2 regions of the Kaistia geumhonensis genome follow, and region 1 is predicted to be linked to the other one. Evidence: riboswitches for the same ligand, from Rfam matches in the RefSeq annotation. Region 1 holds a riboswitch; the other holds the start of a gene.
The links. A riboswitch is a leader RNA that binds a small molecule or an ion and turns the genes downstream of it on or off. The one in region 1 is predicted to bind cobalamin.
Positions count from the first base shown of each region.

Region 1 (11,089 bases):
TCGGATCCTCATGATCGAGCGAGGGATCCTCGGCCCGCTGCGCCGCGACGGCGGCTTCGTCATGCGCGAAGCGCCCACCCGCGACCGCGGCGGCGTCGACCACCGTGACCACGCCGTCGATGGTGACCCGGTGCCGCACCGAGGGCCATGTGAAGGCGCGCACGAGCGGCTGCGGCAGCGCGAGGCCCGAGGTCTCGATAACGATGTGGTCCGGCGCCGGATCGCGCGCCAGCAGCATTTCCATGGTCGGCAGGAAATCGTCGGCGACGGTGCAGCAGATGCAGCCATTGGTGAGCTCGACGACCGTATCGGGCCGGCATTCGTCGTCGCCGCAATCGGACAGCAATTCGCCGTCAAAGCCCATGTCCCCGAACTCGTTGACGATGAGCGCGATGCGGCGACCATTGGAGCGCGCGATCAGATTGCGGATAAGGGTCGTCTTGCCGGCTCCGAGGAAGCCGGTGACGATGGTCGCGGGAATGCGTTCGGTCATAGCGTGACCTCCGGTGCGGGCTTGAGGCGAAGCGGCTGTCCGGCCGCGACGAGGATGACGTCGGTCACGGCCGACGCGATCTTCTGGTTGAGGCGGCCCTGCGCGTCGGCGAACCGCCGCGCAAGCGCGTTGATCGGCACGATGCCGGCGCCGACTTCGTTGGTGACGAGGACGACCGGTCCCGTCGCGCCGGCGACAGCAGTGGCGAGAGCCGCGGCTTCGGCGTCGGGATCGCGGCCCGCCTCGATGAGATTGGAGAGCCAGAGCGTCAGGCAGTCGACGAGGACCACCTGGCCGGTCGAGGCGCTGCGGGACAGCGCTCCAATGACGTCCAGAGGCTCCTCGATCGTCGTCCATCCGCGGCCGGCGCGATCGGCGCGATGCGCGGCGACACGTGCCGCCATCTCGTCGTCCCGCGCCTCGGCCGTCGCGATATAGAGAGGGACGAGGCCGGTGCCGAGCGCGAGCCGCTCGGCAAAGCGGCTTTTGCCCGAGCGCGCCGCGCCGATCACGAGCGCGCTTCTGCGCTGGCTTTCCGTCGTCATGATCGCCGGTCGGCTAGCCGCCCGTAAAGCCAGCCCGATGCGGCGCCGGCCAGCGACCATAGCAGCGCGCTCGCCACCAGCGAGGCGGCGACGAACTCGGCGCCCAGCGCGGCCGGATAGGCCGCTTCCAGCGTCGGCGGCTCCGGCGCGCCGATCACATGCGGCAGGACCGCGAGGAGGACCCCGGCCAGCTTCGACCACCAGGCCGGCGACAGAAGGACCAGACCGAGGCCGATCGCCGAGGCCAGGGCCGTACCGAGCCACCAGACCTGCCGCGATGTGATCTCGGCGGCGGCCGTCCCCGGCAACTCCGGCGACAGGCCGAGCGAGGGAAGAAGACCCGCGGCGAAGAAGCCGGCAACGCCGAAGGCGAGGCCGCGACCAGCGGTGATCGGGCCACCCTTCGCCGCCATGACACCGAGAATCATCGCCGAAACGGCGACGCCCATCAGGAGATTGGCGACAAGCGTATAGGCCGAGCGCTCGAAGCCGTCGGCAGGCTCCCAGGCATCTTCCTCGTGATGATGCTCAGCCGTGCCTGCGGCATGGTCATGTGGCAGGGAGTCGGCCGGCATGGCAGCCGCTTCGCCAGCCCGCTCATAGACTTCCCCCTGCAGGATGAGCGGCTCGGTCGTGAAGAACTGGACGGCGGTCAGAACGACGCCCACGAGTAATCCCGCGCCGAAGGCGCTCAAGATGATCGATTTCAGCATGATACCCTCGTCAGTGGCAGGGCAGGCCGAAAGCGTGCCTCGTGTCGTGCGTCGCGTTGTGGATGAGGCTCGGTGCCGCGAAGCCCGTCGCAAGAAAGAGGCAGAGCCCGAAGGCGAGCGCCACGGCGCCCGCGATGATGCGGGTCGAATGCGCCGGCGCAGAAGATCCCGGACGAAGTGCAGGAGAGAGAGTCGATGCAGCCATGTCAGCTCCTTGGCCGTCCCACCGACGGCTGGGTTCGAGTCACGAGCGCTGGCTGGTCTCCTGGCTTGCGGGTCGATGCTCCCTCGTCGCCTTCCCGGTTTCCCAGTGGCATCTCGCGAGGTCGCTCACCGCTCACAGTTGCGGGGGCAGCTCCGGCATCCGAGCCCCGTCAGGGTCGCTCGTGACCGGATTCCCATTTCATCCCCCAAGGATCTCCAATCCCGCGGGGGAACCAACGCTGGAAGAACCGTAAGCCTCGCGGAAGCCCGGCGCAAGCGGCGTCGCCGAATAGCCAATCGACCGGGCTATTCGGCCGGCGTCACGGCGCCGCGGCCGCGGAACTTTGCCCAGCGGCGCGCAAGCCGCACGTCCCATTTGCGCCGAAACCGGCGGATGCGCGGAAAATCATGCGAGAGAATGATCAGCCCGACGGGCAGCATCCAGATGCCGAGCACGGGAAGAAAAGAGAACACGCCGCCGGCGATGAAGGCACCGCCGATGCCGATGCGCGTCATCCGGCTCTCGGGGAGCTTGATCGACTTCCTGCCGAAGCGGATCGATGGCATGGCGCTGGCTGAACTTTCTGGCTCTCGAATGAGAAACGACTTTAGCGGAACGCCCCGACTCCCCGCAAGCGCGGCGCCCTCGCCCCCCGAACGGACCGGCGAAGTCGGGCATTCTGCGGCTGTCAGATGCGGCGGAGGGATCGGAGTGGCTGGGGAACCTGGATTCGAACCAAGACTAGCGGAGTCAGAGTCCGCTGTTCTACCATTAAACTATTCCCCACCAGACCGGTTGATTTCGCTCACGAATTTCGCCTACGCGAAAATCAGGCGGCGCCCCGGTCGGCGACGACGCACCACATAGGCCGTTTGCCCGCGGTGGTCAAGCACCCCGCCGCGACCGTCCTGGCCTGTGGACAGCCTTCGGCGCGACCGCCAACCGGGTCGCGCCACAGAGAAAAGAGAGCCAACGGCATCGTTCGACGCCGCTCCCGCCGGCGCGCATCGCATCCGCGATACCGGGCCGGCCTGTGGATCATCCGCCGCGCCGGCAAATTAGGGCTTTGCAATCGGGGAAGGGCTTTGCTATAGCGACGCCCGCGGCACAAGATGTGCTGTTCCGCGATAGCTCAGTTGGTAGAGCAGGTGACTGTTAATCACCGGGTCGTTGGTTCGAGTCCAACTCGCGGAGCCAGATTCTTCAAGGGGTTGAGCCGAATGGTTCAACCCCTTGTTCATTTTTGCCGCCTGCCGGGCGGCGCAGCGTCCGATCGCAGTTGCCGTCCATGCGCCCTCGCCTCGTGCGCCCCGCTTCACTCGGATCGCGTCTTTTCCATCCAATTCTCGCAGGCGCGACCCTTCGCGCCCGGGCGCTCGCCTGTCTCGGTGCGATCATCGGGATCGCTCTCACAGGGCTCGTCGCAGCTCTGGTGACGGGCCATGGCGCCCATCTGCCATTGATCGTCGCGCCGATCGGCGCCTCGGCCGTGCTCGTCTTCGCGGTGCCGGCAAGCCCGCTCGCCCAGCCCTGGCCCGTCATCGGCGGCAACACGCTTTCCGCGCTGGTCGGCGTCGCGGTTGCCCGCCTCGTCCATGACCCGGTGATCGCCAGCGGTCTCGCGGTCGGGCTCGCGATCGCCGTCATGTCGCTGACCCGCTCGCTGCATCCACCAGGCGGCGCAGCAGCGCTGACAGCTGTGATCGGCGGCTCCGCCGTCGCTTCGGCCGGCTTCCTCTTTGCCTTCCTCCCGGTCGCGCTCGATTCGATTCTCCTCGTGGCGCTCGGCTGGTGTTTCCACAGGCTGCTGCGGCAGAGCTACCCGCATGTGCCCGCCCCTGCCCCGGTCAACACCCATCGGACGGCCGATCCGCCACCCGCCCTTCGCGTAGGCTTCCGCGAGGCCGATATCGACGGCGCCCTCGCCGACATGGGTGAGACCTTCGATATCGACCGTGCCGACCTCGCCCGGCTGCTTCGACGCGTGGAGGAACAGGCGCTGCTGAGGCGCGGCGGACCGCTCAGCTGCGCCGACATCATGTCGAGGGACGTCGTTACGGTCGCGCCAAACGCGACCACGGAGACGGCGCGCGCGCTGCTGCTCGATCACAACATCCGGCTTCTGCCAGTTGTCGACGAGGACGGGCGGCTGGTTGGGACCATAGGCCTGCGGGAACTGGCAGAAGGGCCGGGCCTGGTCCGCGACGGGATGATGCCGGCCCTGACCGCCGCAGCCGACGCTCCGGCGCTCGGCCTCGTCCAGCGCCTCTCCGACGGGCGTAGCCATGCGGTTGTGATCGTCGGCACGAACGGCCAGGTGGAGGGCCTCGTGACGCAGACGGACCTACTCGCAGCGCTCGCGCGGATCGCCTGAGTCTCAGTCCTGGGTGCGCGCCGGCAGCCACTGCTTGGGCATCCGGCAGGCAACCGTATAGGCGGGGTCGAACACGTTGCCGATATCGTAGCGGACGACCTGGCCCATGAGATGGCTGGCTGCGGCGCTCGAGAGACCGTAATCCGCCATCAGCCAGTTCAGCATGTCGGTCGTCGCGTGCTGCAAAGCCTGCTCCAGCGGGCGTGCATTGCCGATCGAGAAGATCGCCTCGGCCGTCTCGCCGCGCGGCCAAACCAGATGCCTGTTCTTGACGACGCAGAGGCGGACCTCGATCTCGAAGGTCGTCTCGATGCCCGTGCCGACGATCTCGCCGTCGCCCTGGACGGCATGCCCGTCGCCGAGGCTGAACAGCGCGCCGGGCACCGCGACGGGGAACCAGACGGTCGTCCCCGGTCCAAGCCTCCGATAGTCCATGTTGCCGCCGTTCTCCGCGCTGGTGGCATTGGAGAAGGCCTGGCCGAGCGACGGTGCGACGCCGAAACAGCCGATCATGGGCTGAAGCGGAAGCGTCATGTGGTCGAGACCGGCAGGTGGACTTTCGAGTCGCGCGGTCAGAGTCTGTCGGTCGATCAGCCAGGTCACGATCTCGCGCGGCGGCAGCGCCGCGACCGCGGCCGGATCGACGACGTTCGGTGCGAGGCCGGTCGCGGTCCAACCCGTACCGCGCGTCGGCGTCATGCGCAGGATCTCGACGGCGAGCGCGTCGCCCGGCTCGGCACCCTCGACGAAGATCGGGGCATTGACCGGATTGGGCGGGCCCGACCGACGCACGCCGTCCCTGTCGATCCCGATTGCATCCAGAGTCTCGATGATCACCGTATCGCCGTCGGCGCAGCGAAATTCGGGCTCGTGCGAGCCGAGCGTGTTGTGCCAGCGGGTGGGCGTGAAACGGTGAACGGTCATGGACATTCCGTCTTGGTGATGAACGCCCGCCCCTGAAGCGGCGCGGCGCGATGGCGAAGACTATGACGGATTGCGACGCGGGAGGTAGAGGCGAGGCTAGGCGACCTGCACTGGTCGCCACCGGCCGGCGCCCCAAGCGCCGCGCAGCTGGGGAGCGCGGGAGAAAGTGCTTGTTTCGACCAGACCGCTCGGCTAGACCCGGCGACGGAGAGGTGGCCGAGTGGCCGAAGGCGCTCCCCTGCTAAGGGAGTAGACGGCTTAAAACCGTCTCGAGGGTTCGAATCCCTTCCTCTCCGCCATTTTTTCTGCCTAAGTTATTGAGATCGCGACGCATTCGGTAAATGCCGAAGCAGCGTTTGCGTTTCAAATCCATCAAACTAAGGCTAGGCTGGCACCAGCTGCGGGACGAGCTGCTGTGCTTCGCCGCGAACAATCAGCCACGTGTTGTGAAGCTTGCAAGTCATCATGCTTTCACCCGTGGCCAATTATGGCGCCGATCGGCGGCTGTTAGTCAGACGTTTTTGGGAGCGTTGGCCTCTGCAAGTCCTGCGAAGCTGTCTCTGCCGCTGGATCTTCAATCGCTGGCACAGCACGCCCATCCGTCCTGCGACGTCCGGTCGAGCGCGGCATCGAGATCAGCTTCGGCACTGTCCAAAACTCCAGCGACGGACTTTCCAGCCCCGACGGTCGCATTCTCGCGGCCAACGTTCCGGACATCGCGCTGTTCGGCGCGACACCTTCCAGAAATCACCAGTCAGCTGTCGAGACTGCGTGTCCTCAGGCAGACACCTATCCCATGCGTGCGCTTGTCGTCGAACAGAAGCTCGACGCCGCCTTGTTCGAAGGCGGCGATGAGCAGCGCCTCGGAACTGCGATGCAACTGGTGGCGGTGAGACTCGAAATCCTTGATGGTGCTTCGGGACACGCCGGAGGCCGAGGCGAGCTGATCCTGGGTCCAGCAGAGGAGGCCACGGGCCGCACGGCACTGCGCCGGATGAAGAAGCATCGGTCGCGCTCTCGCTTTCGATTTGCGAAGTCAACCATATTGGGCGACATTGCGCAATGTCGTCCGTCCCCCGCTCCATGGAGTCGTGCCCCCGGTGCAAGGCAGTGCCTTCCTCGTCTGGCTGATCGGTTTGCCCTTCCTCGCAGCTCTCGCCTCGCTGTGCCTGCCGGCCAGATCGCGGAACGCAGAGGCGTGGCTCGCCGGCGCGACGATGCTGGCGCTGCTGTTCCTTGTCGCTTTCGCCTATCCAGGCGTGGCGGACGGCGCGGCGCCTCGGCGTGACATCGACTGGATCCCCGAGCTCGGCCTGAGCCTCGTGCTGCGGATGGACGGCTTCGCATGGGTGTTCTCGGTGCTCATCACCGGGATCGGGCTGCTCGTGGTGCTCTACACCCGCTATTACATGTCACCGGAAGACCCGGTAGCGCGCTTTTACGCGTTCTTCCTTGCCTTCGCCGGATCGATGCTGGGCGTGGTGACGTCGGGCAACATCGTCCAACTCGTCGTCTTCTGGGAGATGACGAGTGTCTTCTCCTTCCTCCTGATTGGCTATTGGTACCACAACGCCCCGGCCCGCGACGGCGCTCGCATGGCGCTGACCGTGACGGGGCTCGGCGGGCTCGCGCTGCTCGCCGGCGTTCTGCTGATCGGCCACGTCGTCGGCAGCTACGACCTCGACGCCGTCCTCGCATCGGGCAACGCGATCCGCGCAAGCAACCTCTACCTGCCGATCCTGATCCTCGTCCTTCTCGGGGCTTTCACAAAAAGCGCGCAGTTCCCGTTCCAGTTCTGGCTGCCGAACGCCATGGCGGCCCCTACCCCGGTCTCGGCCTATCTGCATTCGGCGACCATGGTGAAGGCCGGCGTGTTCCTGCTCGCCCGCTTCTGGCCACTCCTGGCAGGGACGCCCGAATGGTTCTGGCTCGTCGGCCTCGCCGGCCTTGCGACGCTTCTACTCGGCGCGTTCTTCGCCATCTTCGAGCAGGACATCAAAGGCCTGCTCGCCTATTCGACCATCAGCCATCTCGGCCTGATCACGCTGCTGCTCAGCCTCGGCAGTCCGCTCGGGCTGGTCGCGGCCATCTTCCACATGATGAATCATGCGACGTTCAAGGCGTCGCTCTTCATGGCGGCCGGCATCATCGACCATGAGGTCGGCACCCGTGACATGCGCCGCCTCGGCGGGCTGTTCACCTTCATGCCAATCACGGCGACGCTCGCCATGGTCGCGAGCGCTGCCATGGCCGGCGTGCCGCTGCTCAACGGTTTCCTCTCGAAGGAGATGTTCTTCGCCGAGACCGTCGAAACGCATACGCCCTCGATCCTCGACACTCTCACGCCCTATGTCGCTGTTCTCGCCGGCACCTTCGCCGTCACCTACTCGCTCCGCTTCATCCACAGCGTCTTCTTCGGCCCGATCCCGGCCGATATGCCGCGCACCGCGCATGAGCCCCCCTTCTTCATGCGGCTACCGGTGCTGCTTCTCGTCCTGATCTGCCTGATCGTCGGCATCGTGCCCGGCCCAACGATCGGGCCGTTCCTGCACAGCGCCGTGCTGTCCGTGCTCGGCGACGCGACGCCCTATTACAGCCTCTCGGTCTGGCACGGTTTCAATCTGCCGCTTCTGATGAGCACGATCGCGCTGGTTGCCGGCTGCCTCTTCTACCTCATGCTCAAGACCTATCTCGCGACCAGCGAGGAAGGTCCGCCCTTCATCCGCCGCCTGCGCGGCGAGCGCATCTTCGAGCGGGTGATGGTCTCGGTCGCCTGGCGCTGGGCGCGAATGCTCGAGATCTGGCTCGGCACGCGGCGGCTGCAGCCGCAGCTTCTGCTCGTGATATCGGTCGCCGTCGCGGCTGCGCTCGTCGTTCTGCTGCGGGGCGGGCTCGGGCTGCCGTCGCCCTGGAGCGGCAACGTGGACGTTCTCTTCACGGCACTATGGGCGATCGGCATCGTCTGCGCCATCGGCGCCGCCTACCAGGCCAAGTACCACCGCCTCGTCGCGCTGGTGCTGATGAGCGGCGCCGGCCTCGTCACCTGCGTCACCTTCGTCTGGCTGTCGGCGCCCGACCTCGCCCTGACCCAACTCCTCGTCGAGGTGGTCACGACGGTGCTGATCCTGCTCGGGCTGCGCTGGCTGCCGAAGCGCAGCGAGGAGGTCCGGCATCCTCCGTCCATCCGTGCCACCTTGCGCCGGTATCGCGACCTCGGCATTGCCGTCGCGAGCGGCACCGGCATGACGCTCGTCGCCTATGCGGTCATGACCCGCCTGCCCCCGCAGACAATCGCCGACTATTTCCTCGAACGCGCCTATTCAGAGGGCGGTGGTCGCAACGTCGTCAACGTCATCCTGGTCGATTTCCGCGGCTTCGATACCTTCGGCGAGATCGCCGTGCTCGGCATCGTGGCGCTCACCGTCTTCGCCCTGCTCCGCCGGTTCCGCCCGGCGCCCGACAGCGTCGACTCGCCATTCCAGCAGCGGCAGCAGATCGGCCCTCAGGACGAGTCGACCACCGGCGGCGACGGCAGCATCGCCAGCGACTACCTGCTCGTTCCCTCCGTCACCATGCGGTGGCTGTTCCCGGTGATCATCGTCTTCGCGGCCTATCTCTTCATGCGCGGCCACGACCTGCCGGGTGGCGGCTTCGCAGCCGGCATCGCGATGGCCACCGCCTTCATCCTGCAATACATGGCGTCCGGCGTGCGCGTCGTGGAGGAGCAGCTGCGCGTCCTTCCCGTGCGCTGGATCGGCTCGGGCCTCCTTGTCGCCGCCGCGACGGGGATGGGCTCTTGGCTCTTCGGCTATCCCTTCCTCACCTCGCATTCGCGCTACCTTGACTTGCCCATCCTCGGCAAGGTCCCTGCCGCGACCGCGCTCCTGTTCGACCTCGGCGTGTTCTCGCTCGTCGTGGGCGCCACGGTGCTGATGCTGATCGCACTCGCTCACCAGTCGATCCGCAAGTTGCGCGCCGCGCGGATGCCGCTTTCCCAGAAGGCGGAGGCGCCGTGATGGAACTTGCGCTCGCGATCGGGATCGGCGTGCTCATCGGCTCCGGGGTCTGGCTGGTGCTGCGCCCGCGTACCTATCAGGTGATCATCGGCCTCTCGCTGGCGGGCTATGGGGTGAACCTGTTCATCTTCTCGATGGGCCGGCTGCGGGTGAACGCCCCGCCGGTCCTCGACACCGGCCGCCCTGTCGACCCGTCGCTCTACACCGACCCGCTGCCGCAGGCCCTGGTGCTGACTGCGATCGTGATCGGCTTCGCGACGACGGCGCTCTTCCTCGTCGTTCTCCTTGTCTCGCGCGGGCTGACGGGAAGCGATCACGTCGACGGCAGGGAGCCATGACGATGCGGCTCGCCGACCACCTCCTGATCGTGCCGATCGTGCTGCCGCTCGTCACCGGCGCGCTGCTGCTGCTTTTCGACGAGCGCCGCCACATCCTGAAGGCGACGATCGGAACACTCTCGACACTCGTGCTGGCCGGCGTCGCGATTGCGCTCCTCTTGATGACGAACGACGGTGCTGGCCCAGCTTCGGCGGCCTATCTGCTCGGCGACTGGCCGGCGCCCTTCGGCATCGTGCTGGTCCTCGACCGGTTGTCGGCGATGATGCTGGTGACGTCCAGCCTGCTCGGCGTCGCGGCGCTGCTCTTCGCGTTGGCGCGCTGGCACAAGAGTGGCCCGCATTTCCACAGCCTGTTCCAGTTCCTGCTGATGGGCCTCAGCGGCGCCTTCCTTACTGGGGACCTGTTCAACCTGTTCGTCTTCTTCGAGGTAATGCTCGCCGCGTCCTATGCGCTGCTGCTGCATGGCTCCGGCGCCGTGCGAGTCCGCGCCGGGCTGCATTACATTGCCATCAATCTCGTCGCCTCGTTCCTCTTCCTGATCGGCGTCAGCCTGATCTACAGCGTCACCGGCACGCTCAACATGGCCGACCTCGCCGGCCGGATCGCCGGCCTGTCGCCGGACCATCGCGGCCTGCTCGAGGCCGGGACGGCGATCCTCGGCATCGCCTTCCTCGTCAAGGCCGGTATGTGGCCGCTGTGCTTCTGGCTGCCGGGCGCCTACGCAGCGGCGGCCGCGCCGGTCGCGGCAGTCTTCGCGGTGCTGAGCAAGGTCGGCGTCTATGCCGTCTTCCGCCTTTCGCCGCTTTTGCTCGGCGTCGGCGCGGGGTCCTCGGCCGGCCTTCCGGATCGCGTGCTCCTCGTCGGCGGCCTCGCGACGGTGGCGTTTGGCATGATCGGCGTGCTGGCCTCGCAGGCTCTGGCGCGGCTCGCCGCCTTCAGCGTCATCGTCTCGAGCGGGACGCTGCTCGCCGCAGCCGGCATGGCCGATGTCGCGACCACGGCCGGGGCGCTTTTCTATCTGGTGAGCTCGACCTTCACGATCGGCGCCCTCTTCCTCCTCGTGGAGCTGGTCGAGCGAACCCGGGATCCGGCCGCGCAGGTGCTCGCGGTCACATCGGAAGTCTATGGCGACGACGAAGGCGAGGAGGTCGCGGAGGTTGGCATCGCCATTCCTGCGACGCTCGCCATCCTCGGCACCTGCTTCGCGCTTTGCGGCATTCTCGTCGCGGGACTGCCGCCCTTCTCCGGCTTCGTCGGCAAGTTCGCGCTGCTCTCGGCTGTGGTGGGGGCGGGTGACGACGGCGAGATCCGGCCGGCGTCCTGGGCGTTCCTCACCCTCGTCATCCTCTCTGGCCTCTTCGCGATGGTCGCCATGATCCGCGCCGGCATCCACATCTTCTGGGCGCCGGCGGAGGCAATCGTGCCGCGGGTGCGGGTGATCGAATTCGCACCGGTCGCGCTCCTGCTCGGGCTGTGCGCG
Region 1 covers NZ_JAUSWJ010000001.1:278,418-289,506, reverse strand. Annotated here, with positions in the region: gene cobW (cobalamin biosynthesis protein CobW) at 1-493, opposite strand, end outside; gene cobU (bifunctional adenosylcobinamide kinase/adenosylcobinamide-phosphate guanylyltransferase) at 490-1,038, opposite strand; gene QO015_RS01400 (CbtA family protein) at 1,035-1,751, opposite strand; gene QO015_RS01395 (CbtB domain-containing protein) at 1,762-1,956, opposite strand; cobalamin riboswitch at 1,990-2,208, opposite strand; gene QO015_RS01390 (hypothetical protein) at 2,262-2,522, opposite strand; tRNA gene QO015_RS01385 (tRNA-Gln) at 2,669-2,742, opposite strand; tRNA gene QO015_RS01380 (tRNA-Asn) at 3,078-3,153, shown strand; gene QO015_RS01375 (HPP family protein) at 3,245-4,330, shown strand; gene QO015_RS01370 (acetamidase/formamidase family protein) at 4,334-5,254, opposite strand; tRNA gene QO015_RS01365 (tRNA-Ser) at 5,461-5,553, shown strand; gene QO015_RS01360 (helix-turn-helix transcriptional regulator) at 6,009-6,260, opposite strand; gene QO015_RS01355 (monovalent cation/H+ antiporter subunit A) at 6,355-9,270, shown strand; gene QO015_RS01350 (Na+/H+ antiporter subunit C) at 9,270-9,608, shown strand; gene QO015_RS01345 (monovalent cation/H+ antiporter subunit D) at 9,611-11,089, shown strand, end outside.

Region 2 (11,089 bases), 2.0 Mb from region 1:
CACGCGCCCCCGGCGCGTGCCTCCCTTCGAGGGCGACGGCGCATGACTGACGTTCCAACCGACCGGCGCGGCGCGGCGCCGCTGATCCGCATGCTCGCGCTGGCGATGCTCGCGCTCGCGCTGCTCCTTCCCTCGCACCGCGCCTTTGCCCATGCGGCTTTGGTGGCCGCTGTTCCAGCCGACGGGGCGGTGGTGGCGACGGCGCCGGGCGCCTATTCGCTGCGCTTCAGCGAACCCGTCTCGCCGCTCGTTCTGCGACTCGTCCGGCCGGACGGATCGAACACCCTTCTCGACCGCTACGCGCTCAACGACGCGACGCTCGACATCGCGGCGCCGGCCGATCTCGGCGAGGGCACCCATGTTCTTTCATGGCGGGTGATCTCGGAGGACGGCCATCCGGTCGGCGGCTCCGTCGTCTTCTCCATCGGCGCCCCCAGCGCCGGAGGGGGTGCCGAACCGCAGGAGGCGCCGGATCTCGCGCTCGGCGCCGCCATCTGGGCCATGCGCGGCCTTCTCTATGTCGGCCTTTTCCTCGGGGCCGGCGGCGCCTTCTTCATCGCCTTCATCGGGGGCCGCCGGGCAACGCCGGTCGTGCGTGCGCTGGCCTGGGCCGGCCTCCTCGCCGCGCCGCTGTCGATCGGACTGCTCGGCGTCGACGCGCTGGCGCTGCCGCTCTCGGGGCTCGGAGCGCCGATCGCCTGGCGCACAGGCTGGTCCACGAGCTACGGCGCGACGGGCCTCCTCGCCGCGATCGCGCTCGTCATGGCGCTGCTCTCCCTCTCGCTGGCCGCGCGGGGCGCCCGCCTCTTCGCGGCGCTGTCGCTGATCGGCGTCGGCGTAGCGCTGGCGGCGAGCGGTCATGCCAGCGCCGCCAGCCCGCAATGGCTGACGCGGCCGGCCGTGTTCCTGCACGCGGTCGGCATCGCCTTCTGGGCCGGCGCCCTGCTCCCGCTCGCCGCCGCGCTCCGCGAGGGCGGCGAACCGTCGGCGCGGACGCTGCGGCGCTTCTCGCGGGCGATCCCCTTCGCGGTGCTGCCGCTCGCCGCCGCCGGCATTGCGCTCGCCGTGGTGCAGGTGGAGACGCCGTCGGCGCTGTGGACGACCTCCTATGGCCGCGTGCTGCTGGCGAAGCTTGCCCTGCTCGCCCTGCTGTTCGCCCTCGCCGCGCTCAACCGGCTGCGTCTGACCGCGCCGGCCGAGCGGGATGATCCGCGCGCGCGCAGCCGGCTGCGGCGCTCCATCGCCGCCGAACTCGTTCTGGTGCTGGCGATCTTCGGGACCGCGGCGCTCTGGCGCTTCACCCCGCCGCCGCGCGCCCTCGCCGAGGCAGCGGCCGAGCCGGCGTCGATCCATATCCACGCGGCCGATGCGATGGCCGATCTCAGCCTGACGCCGGGCCATGCCGGAACGGTGGCCGCCGCGATCTCGGTCATGACCGGCGATTTCGGGCCGCTCGACGCCAAGGACGTGACGCTCGTCCTCGCCAATCCCGCCGCGGGCATCGAGCCGATCCGCCGCAAGGCCGTGAAAGGCTCGGACGCCGTCTGGCGCATCGACGCGCTCGCCATCCCGATCGCCGGCCGCTGGCAGGTGCGCATCGACATCCTGATCGACGACTTCCGCATGGCAAAGCTGGAAGACGCCATCGAGATCCGGCCGTGACGACATGACGGCTGAGGCTTGACAGGGGGGCGCTGGCGGCGCCTGTTCCCTCTCGCGCATGGTGTCCTTCGGCGAGGCGACTCGTCGAAGGGTGAAACGGGAACGGGGAAGGACCATCCGGTCCGAAGCCCCGACCGCCCCCGCGACTGTGAGCGGTGAGCCGTCCCCCAGATGCCACTGGACGATCCTTCGGGATGTTCCGGGAAGGCGGGGGGCGTGCGGTGACCCGCGAGTCAGGAGACCGGCCAGGCGCATGACTCAACCCGCAGCCGTCGGGGAAGACGGCAAGGAGAACTGGAATGCATATCGAACCCGGCCTCGTATCGCCCGACAAGATCTGGCTCAGCTATGTGACCGGCGCGGCCGCCGGCGCCTACGCCCTGAAGCTCGCGGCGGACAGCATCCGCGCGCGGGGCGCCGTCTCGCTCATCGGGCGCAGCGCCGCCGCGACCGCGCTCGTCTTCTCGTTCTTCGAGGTGCTGCCGCATGTGCCGGTCGGCGTCTCGGAGGTGCATCTCATCCTCGGCTCGACGCTGTTCCTCATCTTCGGCGCCGCGCCGGCGGCGCTCGGCCTCGCGCTCGGGCTGCTGCTGCAGGGCCTCACCTTCGCGCCGTTCGACCTGCCGCAATACGGCATGAACGTCACCACGCTGCTGGTGCCGCTGTTCGGTCTCTCGATGCTGGCTGGCCGCGTCATCGCGCCCGGCACGCCCTATGTCGAGCTCCGCTATCGCCAGGCGCTGGCGCTTTCGACGGCCTATCAGGCCGGCATCGTCGCCTGGGTCGCCTTCTGGGCGTTCTATGGCCAGGGCTTCACGGCCGAGAACACCGCCGCGATCTCCACCTTCGGCGGCGCCTATCTGCTCGTCATCGTCGTCGAGCCGCTCGTCGATCTCGCCGTTCTCGCCTCCGCCAAGGCGCTCAAGGGCCTGCGCGGCAATCCGCTCCTCGAGCGCCGCCTGTTCGAGACCGCCTGATCTGGCGGCCTGACACGACGGGTGGCCGGCCGGACGGCCGGCTACCCGGTTCGCCGCTATGGCATTCCTTCCGCCCCGCTCCATTTCGTTGCAGACTGCCCGTGCATCGTTTGCGACTCCAGGGGGATCATGCCGCATAGACGCTTGCAACGGATCGGCCCGCTCGTGGGCCTGCCCGATATCGTCCGCAGCCATGGCGTGTCGATGGACGCGATAGTGGAGGGCAGCGGCATCGAGGCCGAGGCCTTCTCCAATCGCGACGGCGTCGCCCCTTTCGTCGCCATCTGCCGAGTGATGGATCGGGCGGTGAAGCTGACCGGCCAGCGCCATCTCGGCCTCGAGATCGGCCTGGCGCAGGATCACCGGGCGCTCGGGACGGTCGGCCAGCTCGTGGCCCATGCGCCGACGCTCGGCGAGGCCATTCAGGATTTCGTCCGCAACCAGCACCGCAACTCGCGCGGCGCGGTCACCTTCCTGATGCCGCATGGCGAGGGATTCCACCTCGGCTACGGCATTTATGACCGTTACGAAACGGGGGCCGACCAGCTCTACGACCTCGCCATGGCGGTGGCCGTCAACGCGATCCGAAGCCTTGCCGGGACGCGCGCCGGCCCCATCGAGGTCCTCGTCTGCCATCGCGGCAACGCACCGCGCAGTCATTACGAGGCGGCGCTCGGCTGCCCGGTCCGGCTCAATCAGCCCTATGCGGCTCTGGCGCTGAGCGCAGAGGCGATGCGCCTGCCGATCGCCGGCCATGACCGGGCCGAACGCGCGCGGCTCGCCGCGCTTCTCGACGAAAGCCCGCCCTTCGGCGCGCCCGATTTCGATGCCCGCGTCCGCCACCTGCTGAAGCCTGCCATCCTGATGGGGGATGCCTCCGCCGAGACGATCGCCCGGCAGATCGGCATCCATCTCAGAACGCTCAACCGCCGCCTGAAGGACGAGGGCGTGACCTTCCGCGCCATCGAGCAGCAGGTCCGCTTCTCGATCGCCTGCGAATTGCTGAGCCTGACCGATCTCGACGTCGCGGACATTTCCGAAACGCTCGCCTATGGGACGCCCAGCGCCTTCGACCGGGCCTTCCGCCGCTGGACCGGCATATCGCCGACCCGCTGGCGGCGCGGCTCGGCATCGGGCGAGCCGCGGTGAGGCGTCAGTCGGCCTCGCGCAGACGGTAGCCGACGCCGGTCTCGGTGCGGATATAGAAGGGCCGCGCGGGATCGTCCTTGAGCTTCTGGCGGACCTGGCGGACATAGACGCGCAGCTGCTGCGCGTCGATCGCCCCGCCCCAGACGGCCTTCATCAATTGCTGGTGAGTGATCACCTTGCCGGCGTGGCGAGCCAGGAGCGCCAGGATCTCGTATTCCTTCGGCGAGAGATGGATCTCGGCTCCGTCGAGGCGGACGATGCGGCGGACGAGATCGACGCTGAGCCCGCCCGTCCTGAAGACCGGCGCGGCGCCCTCCGCCTGAACGCGGTGACGCAGCGCCACGCGGAGCCGTGCGACGAGTTCGTCGATGCCGAACGGCTTCGTCACATAGTCGTCCGCGCCGGCGTCCAGCGCCTTGACGATGCCGGCCTCTCCCGTGCGGCTGGAGAGGATGAGGATCGGCACCGTGACGCCGGACCGGCGCCAGCCTTCGAGAAGCGCCTCGCCGCCGATATCGGGCAGACCGAGATCGAGGATCACGCCGTCCGGCCGCTCCTCCGCCATCGCCACGCGCGCCGTCGCGCCGTCGGCCGCCTCGATCACCTCGTAGCCCTGCGTCCCGAGCCCGGCCTTCAGCAGGCGGCGGATCGGCGGCTCGTCGTCGACGACGAGGACGCGGCCGGCGCTCACCCCCGCTCTCCGGCATGGGCGGGCAGGCGGATGGTGAAGGCGAGGCCCGGCCTGTCCGGGCGGCGCGCCGCCGTGAGGCTGCCGCCCATCGCCTCGACGAAACCGCGGCTGATGGAAAGCCCGAGGCCGGTTCCCGCGCGCACGCTGTCGCCCTTCTCCACGCGATAGAACTTGTCGAACACGCGCTCCAGCTCCTCGGCGCCGAGACCCGGCCCCTCGTCGAGCACGGCAATTGCGACCGTATCACCCTCGCGCCGGGCCGCCAGCGTGATGGTCGTGCCCGCGGGCGCATATTTGGCGGCGTTGTCGACGAGATTGAAGAGGGCCTGCTCGATCAGGACGGGATCGACGGCGACCATCGGCAGGTTCGGCGCGACGTCGACGACGAAGCGGTGGCGGGACACGACGGCCGCAACGCGCTCGGCGAGGCTGCCGACGATCTCGTCGGGATCGGTGGGGATGGTGGCGGGGCGGATCGCGCCGGCTTCGAGCCGCGTCATGTCGAGGAGATTGTTGATGAACCGGTTGAGGCGCTCCGCCTCCGCCTCGGTCGTCGCCAGGAGTTCGTCGCGCGTCGCCGGGTCGAGGTCGGCGCCATAGCCGCGCAGCGTGCCGACGGCGCCGAGAATGGCGGCGAGCGGGGTTCGCAGGTCATGCGAGATCGAGGACAGCAGCGCCTGGCGCAGCCGGTCGGCTTCCGCGTCGCGGCGCGCGCGCTCGACATCCGCGGCGAGGAACACGCGCTCGATGGCGAGCGCCGCCTGCCCGGCCAGCGCATCGAGCAGCCGGCGCTGGTCGGGCGTCAGCAGCGGTCCGCTGCGCTCGTCGCTGTCGATGCCGACCGCGCCGATCGGGCCGCGCCCGGTCGAGAGCGGCATGAAGAAGCGCCGCGCGCCCGGAAGCGTATCGGCGCCGCGGCCGGCCGGCTGGTTGTTGGCGAAGGCCCATTTCGCGGCGGCGATGTCGGCTTCGTCGAGCTGGTCCTCGGGCGGATAGCCGGCACGGACGGCGAACTCGCCGTCCTCGCTCAGGAGCAGGACCACGCGCATGTCGAGCATCGAGGCGATCTGGTAGGCCGTTGCCCAGAGCACGTCGTCGATCGTGCCGACGGCTGCGAGCTTCCGGCTGAAGGAATAGAGCGCCTCGGTCGCGGCGGCGCGGCTCCTCGCGACGACGGCCTCGGCCCGCGCCCGTGCCGCGAGATTGGCGACGAGGAAGGTCACGATGGTGAAGACCACCAGCGCCGCGACATTGGTCGGGTCGGCGATGGTGAAGGTCCAGGTCGGCGGCAGGAAGAAGAAGTTGTAGGCGAGCAGCGAAACCGCCGTCGCGAACAGCGCCGGCCACAGGCCGCCATAGCTCGCGACCACGACGACGCCGAGCAGGAAGACGAGATCGACGCTGCCGGCGCCGACCAGCGGCTCGATCAGCTTGCCGATGCCGAGCGCCGCGGTGCCGATCGCCGCCGCGGCGACATAGGGGCCGGGTCGCGTGGCGGCGTGCGGGGGCGGCGGCGCCTGATGCGGCGCGGCCGCGTCGATCGCCTCGCCGGCGATGACATGGACGCTGATCGTGCCGGCGCGCCGCACGAGGTCGTGCACCACCGAGCCGTGCAGGATCTCGAAGAAGCGCGAGCGTTCGGACTTGCCGATGACGATGTGGTTGACGTTCTGGCGCCGCGCATAGCCGAGCACGTCGTCGGCGATACGCCGCCCGCCGCCCGGCAGCGTCACCGCCTCGCCGCCGAGATGCTCGGCGAGGCGCAGCGCATCGGCGATGCGCTCCTGCGCTGTCTCGTCCAGCATGCGGGTGCGCGCCGTCTCGATGTGAAGCGCGACGAAGGGCGCGCGCAGCCGGTCGGCGAGGCGCTTCGCATAGCGGACGAGCGCCTGCGCGCGCGGATCCTCGCTCACGCAGACCAGCACCCGCTCTCCGGCCGCCCAGGGACCGGCGATGGCATGGCTCTGCATGTGGCTGAGCAGCTGCTGGTCGACCCGCTGCGCGGTGCGGCGCAGGGCGAGCTCCCTGAGCGCCGTCAGGTTGCCGGGCGAGAAGAAGTGGTCGATCGCCCGCTTCGCGGTGCGAGGCAGATAGATCTTGCCTTCATGCAGGCGCTGGATGAGGTCGGCGGGCGAGAGGTCGACCACCTCGATGTCGTCCGCCGCGTCGAGGACCGAATCCGGCACGGTCTCGCGGATGCGCACCCGCGTGATCTGCGCCACCACGTCGTTGAGGCTCTCGACATGCTGGATGTTGAGCGTCGAATAGACGTCGATGCCGGCCGCGAGCAGTTCCTCGACATCCATGTAGCGCTTCGGATGGCGGCTGCCGGGCGCGTTGGTGTGGGCGAGTTCGTCGACGAGCACGAGTTCGGGCCGCCGCGCCAGGATGGCGTCGAGATCCATCTCGTCCAGCATCTGGCCGCGATAGGGAATCTGCCGGCGCGCGATGGTCTCGAAGGGCGCGACCAGCGCCTCGGTCTCGGCGCGGCCATGCGTCTCGACCACGCCGATGACGACATCGGTGCCGGCCGCGAGACGGGCCCGGCCGGTCTCGAGCATCTCGTAGGTCTTGCCGACGCCGGGCGCCGCGCCGAGAAACAGCTTGAGGCGGCCGCGGCCCTCGCGCCGCGCCGCCTCGAGCAGGGCGTCGGGCGAGGGTCGGTGCCCCTCGCCGTCCGTTTCCTCGGCCATCACGGCTCCTTCGCGGCGGCCGGGAGGCCCCGGCCGGATCGATTGCTGCGCAGCATCCTATCCGCCGGCGCGGCTGTCGAGATCGAGATTGAGCGCGAGGACATTCACGCGCGGCTCGCCGATGATGCCGAAGAGCCGGCCGTCGACATGCGCGGCCACGATCGCCCTCACGGCCGCCTCGTCCATGGCACGGGCCCTGGCGACGCGCGGCACCTGGAAGAACGCCGCCTCCGGCGAGATGTCCGGGTCGAGGCCACTGCCGCTCGTCGTGACGAGATCCATCGGGACGGGGGCGCCGGGATTGGTCGCGGCCAGCGCGTCGCGCTCGGCCGTGACGCGGTCGATCAGCGCCGGGTTGGACGGGCCGAGATTGGAGCCCATGGAGTTCGACGCGTTGTAGGGCGCGGCGACCGACTTCGCGGGGTCGGCCGGATCGGGGCCGAGCGTCGCCGAGGGCCGGCCGTGGAAATATGCTTCGCCGGCAAAGTTCTGGCCGATGAGCGCTGATCCGACGATCCTGCCGTCGCGCGTGACGAGGCTGCCCCCGGCCTTGTCCGGGAACAGGGCCCTGGCGAGACCGGTCATGCCGAGCGGATAGGCGAGACCGGTCAGCACGGTGAAGAGGACGAGGAGGACGAGAGCGGGACGGATCTGTTTCAGCATGATGGACCTCACGCGAGACCGAGGGCGGCGACGGCCATGTCGATCAGCTTGATGCCGACGAAGGGCACCAGGATGCCGCCGAGGCCGTAGACGAGGAGATTGCGGCGCAGCAGTTCGGCCGCGCCAACGGGCCGGTAGGAGACGCCGCGCAGCGCCAGCGGGATCAGCGCGACGATGACGAGCGCGTTGAAGATGATCGCCGACAGGATGGCGCTCTCGGGCGTCGCGAGGCCCATGACGTTGAGGGCGCCGAGCTCGGGATAGAAGGCGACGAACATCGCCGGAATGATCGCGAAGTATTTCGCGATGTCGTTGGCGATCGAGAAGGTCGTCAGCGCGCCGCGCGTCATGAGCAGCTGCTTGCCGATCTCGACGATCTCGATGAGCTTGGTCGGATCGCTGTCGAGATCGACCATGTTGCCGGCCTCGCGCGCCGCTACCGTGCCGGTGTTCATGGCGACGCCGACATCGGCCTGCGCGAGGGCGGGCGCGTCGTTGGTGCCGTCGCCGCACATCGCGACCAGCTTGCCCTTGGCCTGCTCGGCGCGGATGAGGGCGAGCTTCGCCTCGGGCGTCGCCTGCGCCAGGAAGTCGTCGACGCCGGCCTCCGCCGCGATGGCCGCGGCAGTCATCGGGTTGTCGCCGGTGATCATCACGGTGCGGATGCCCATGCGGCGCAGCTCGGCGAAACGCTCGCGGATGCCGCCCTTGACGATGTCCTTGAGCTGCACGACGCCGAGCAGGCGGCCGTTCTCGGCGACCGCCAGCGGCGTGCCGCCCGTCTTGGCGATCTCGCCGGCGATGGCGTTCACCTCGCGGGCGAGCGCCGAGGTCGCCGGGTCGGCGCCGACATAGGCGAGCACCGCATCGACCGCGCCCTTGCGGATCACGTCGTTGCCGATATCGACGCCGCTCATGCGCGTCTGGGCGGTGAAGGGGACGAAACGCGCCGACAGGCCGGCCATGTCGCGGGCGCGGATGTCGTATTTCTCCTTGGCGAGCACGGTGATCGAGCGGCCCTCGGGCGTCTCGTCGGCCAGCGAGGCGAGCTGCGCCGCATTGGCGAGCTCGGCCGCCGTCACGCCGCGCACCGGGCGGAACTCCGTCGCCTGGCGGTTGCCGAGCGTGATGGTGCCCGTCTTGTCGAGCAGCAGCGTGTCGACATCGCCGGCCGCCTCCACCGCGCGGCCCGACATCGCCAGCACGTTGAAGCGGACGAGGCGGTCCATGCCGGCGATGCCGATCGCCGAGAGCAGCGCGCCGATGGTGGTCGGGATCAGCGTGACGAACAGCGCGACCAGCATCAGCACCGGGATGGAACCGCCGGCATAGGTGGCGAAGCTCGGGATGGTCGCTGTGGCGAAGACGAAGATCAGCGTCATGCCGGCGAGCAGGATGTTGAGCGCGATCTCGTTCGGCGTCTTCTGCCGCTCCGCGCCCTCGACGAGGCTGATCATGCGGTCGAGGAAGGTGGAGCCGGCGGCGGCGGTGATGCGCACGCGGATCCAGTCGGACAGCACCTCGGTGCCGCCGGTCACCGCCGAGCGGTCGCCGCCGGATTCGCGGATGACGGGCGCCGACTCGCCGGTGATCGCGGCCTCGTTGACGGAGGCGACGCCTTCGATCACCTCGCCGTCCGAGGGGATGATGTCACCGGCCTCGACGAGCACGACGTCGCCGACCTTGAGGCTCGCGCCGGGAACGCGGTGCCATGCGGTGAGGTCGTCGCCGGAGAGCAGCTTCGCCTCGGTCTCGCTGCGGGTGCGGCGCAGCGCATCCGCCTGCGCCTTGCCGCGCCCCTCGGCCACCGCTTCCGCGAAATTCGCGAAGAGGACGGTGAACCAGAGCCAGAGATTGATCTGCAGCGAGAAGCCGAGGCCGGGGCGGCCGGCCGCGACGTCGCGGATGAAGAGGACGGTGGTGAGCAGCGTCACCAGGGCGACGACGAAGATGACCGGGTTGCGGGCGAGCTTGCGCGGATCGAGCTTGCGGAACGAGGCGCCGATGGCCGGCAGCAGGATGGCCGGGTCGAGGATGCTCGCGGAACGCGACCCGGCCGGGCCGGCAGTCGCGGAAGGGGACTTGGACATCTGGGGAATTCCGTTTCCTTGCCGCTCAGGCGGCGAGTGCGGGAAAAAGTGCGGTGAGGACGGCGGCGAAGCCCGCGGCCGCGGCCAGGATCGCCATCATGGCGACGATGACGAGCGAGGCGGCGGGTGGCGGCGTTCTGGCCTGCCGCGGATCGTCGGGGGCCGGGATCGTCATGGTCATCCTCCGGCCCTTGCGAGGATCTGGAAGTGCTCGACGATCGGCCCGAGCGCCAGCGCCGGGAAGAAGGTCAGCCCGCCGATCACGAGGATGGCGCCGACGAGAAGCCCGACGAAGAGGCCGCCATCGGTCGGCAGCGTTCCGGCCGAGGCGGGCACGGTCTTCTTCGCGGCGAGCGACCCGGCGATGGCGACGGCCGGCACGATCATCAGGAAGCGCCCGACGAACATCGCGATGCCAAGGGTGATGTTGTACCAGTCGGTGTTGCCGGTGAGGCCGCCGAAGGCCGAGCCGTTGTTCGCCGCCGCAGAGGTGTAGGCGTAGAGGATCTCCGAGAAGCCGTGCGGGCCGGGATTGGCGATCGAGGCCACCGCCGAGGGCAGCACGGTCGCGACGGCCGTGAAGCCGAGCATGGCGAGCGGCAGGATCAGCAGCGCCAGCAGTGCGAGCTTCACCTCCCTCGCCTCGATCTTCTTGCCGATATATTCCGGCGTGCGGCCGACCATCAGCCCGGCGATGAACACCGCGATCACCACGAAGAGCAGGATGCCATAGAGGCCGGCGCCGACGCCGCCGACGATGATCTCGCCGAGCTCCATGTTGATGAGCGGGATCATGCCGCCGAGCGCGGTGAAGCTGTCATGCATGGCGTTGACCGCGCCGCAGGACGCGGCTGTCGTCACCACGGCGAACAGCGCGGAGAGCGCGATGCCGAAGCGGACCTCCTTGCCCTCCATGTTGCCGCCCTGGATGCCGAGCGCATGGACGAGCGGGTTGCCGGAGGCTTCCGACCAGTAGCAGGCGACGACGCCCGCCGCGAAGAGCACGCCCATGGCGGCGAGGATGGCGAAACCCTGGCGCTCGTTGCCGACCATGCGCCCGAAGACATTGGTGAGTGCCGCGCCGATGGCGAAGATCGCGACCATCTGCACGAGGTTGGCGAGCGCGGTCGGATTCTCGAAGGGATGCGCGGCATTGGCGTTCAT
Region 2 covers NZ_JAUSWJ010000001.1:2,276,914-2,288,002, forward strand. Annotated here, with positions in the region: gene QO015_RS10835 (copper resistance CopC/CopD family protein) at 43-1,662, shown strand; cobalamin riboswitch at 1,705-1,926, shown strand; gene QO015_RS10840 (energy-coupling factor ABC transporter permease) at 1,962-2,639, shown strand; gene QO015_RS10845 (AraC family transcriptional regulator) at 2,769-3,788, shown strand; gene QO015_RS10850 (response regulator transcription factor) at 3,793-4,479, opposite strand; gene QO015_RS10855 (DUF4118 domain-containing protein) at 4,476-7,172, opposite strand; gene QO015_RS10860 (K(+)-transporting ATPase subunit C) at 7,230-7,835, opposite strand; gene kdpB (potassium-transporting ATPase subunit KdpB) at 7,844-9,925, opposite strand; gene QO015_RS10870 (hypothetical protein) at 9,951-10,100, opposite strand; gene kdpA (potassium-transporting ATPase subunit KdpA) at 10,103-11,089, opposite strand, start outside.
Region 2: linked by a shared signal. The riboswitch ahead of QO015_RS10840 (energy-coupling factor ABC transporter permease) and the one ahead of QO015_RS01395 (CbtB domain-containing protein) in region 1 are both predicted to bind cobalamin.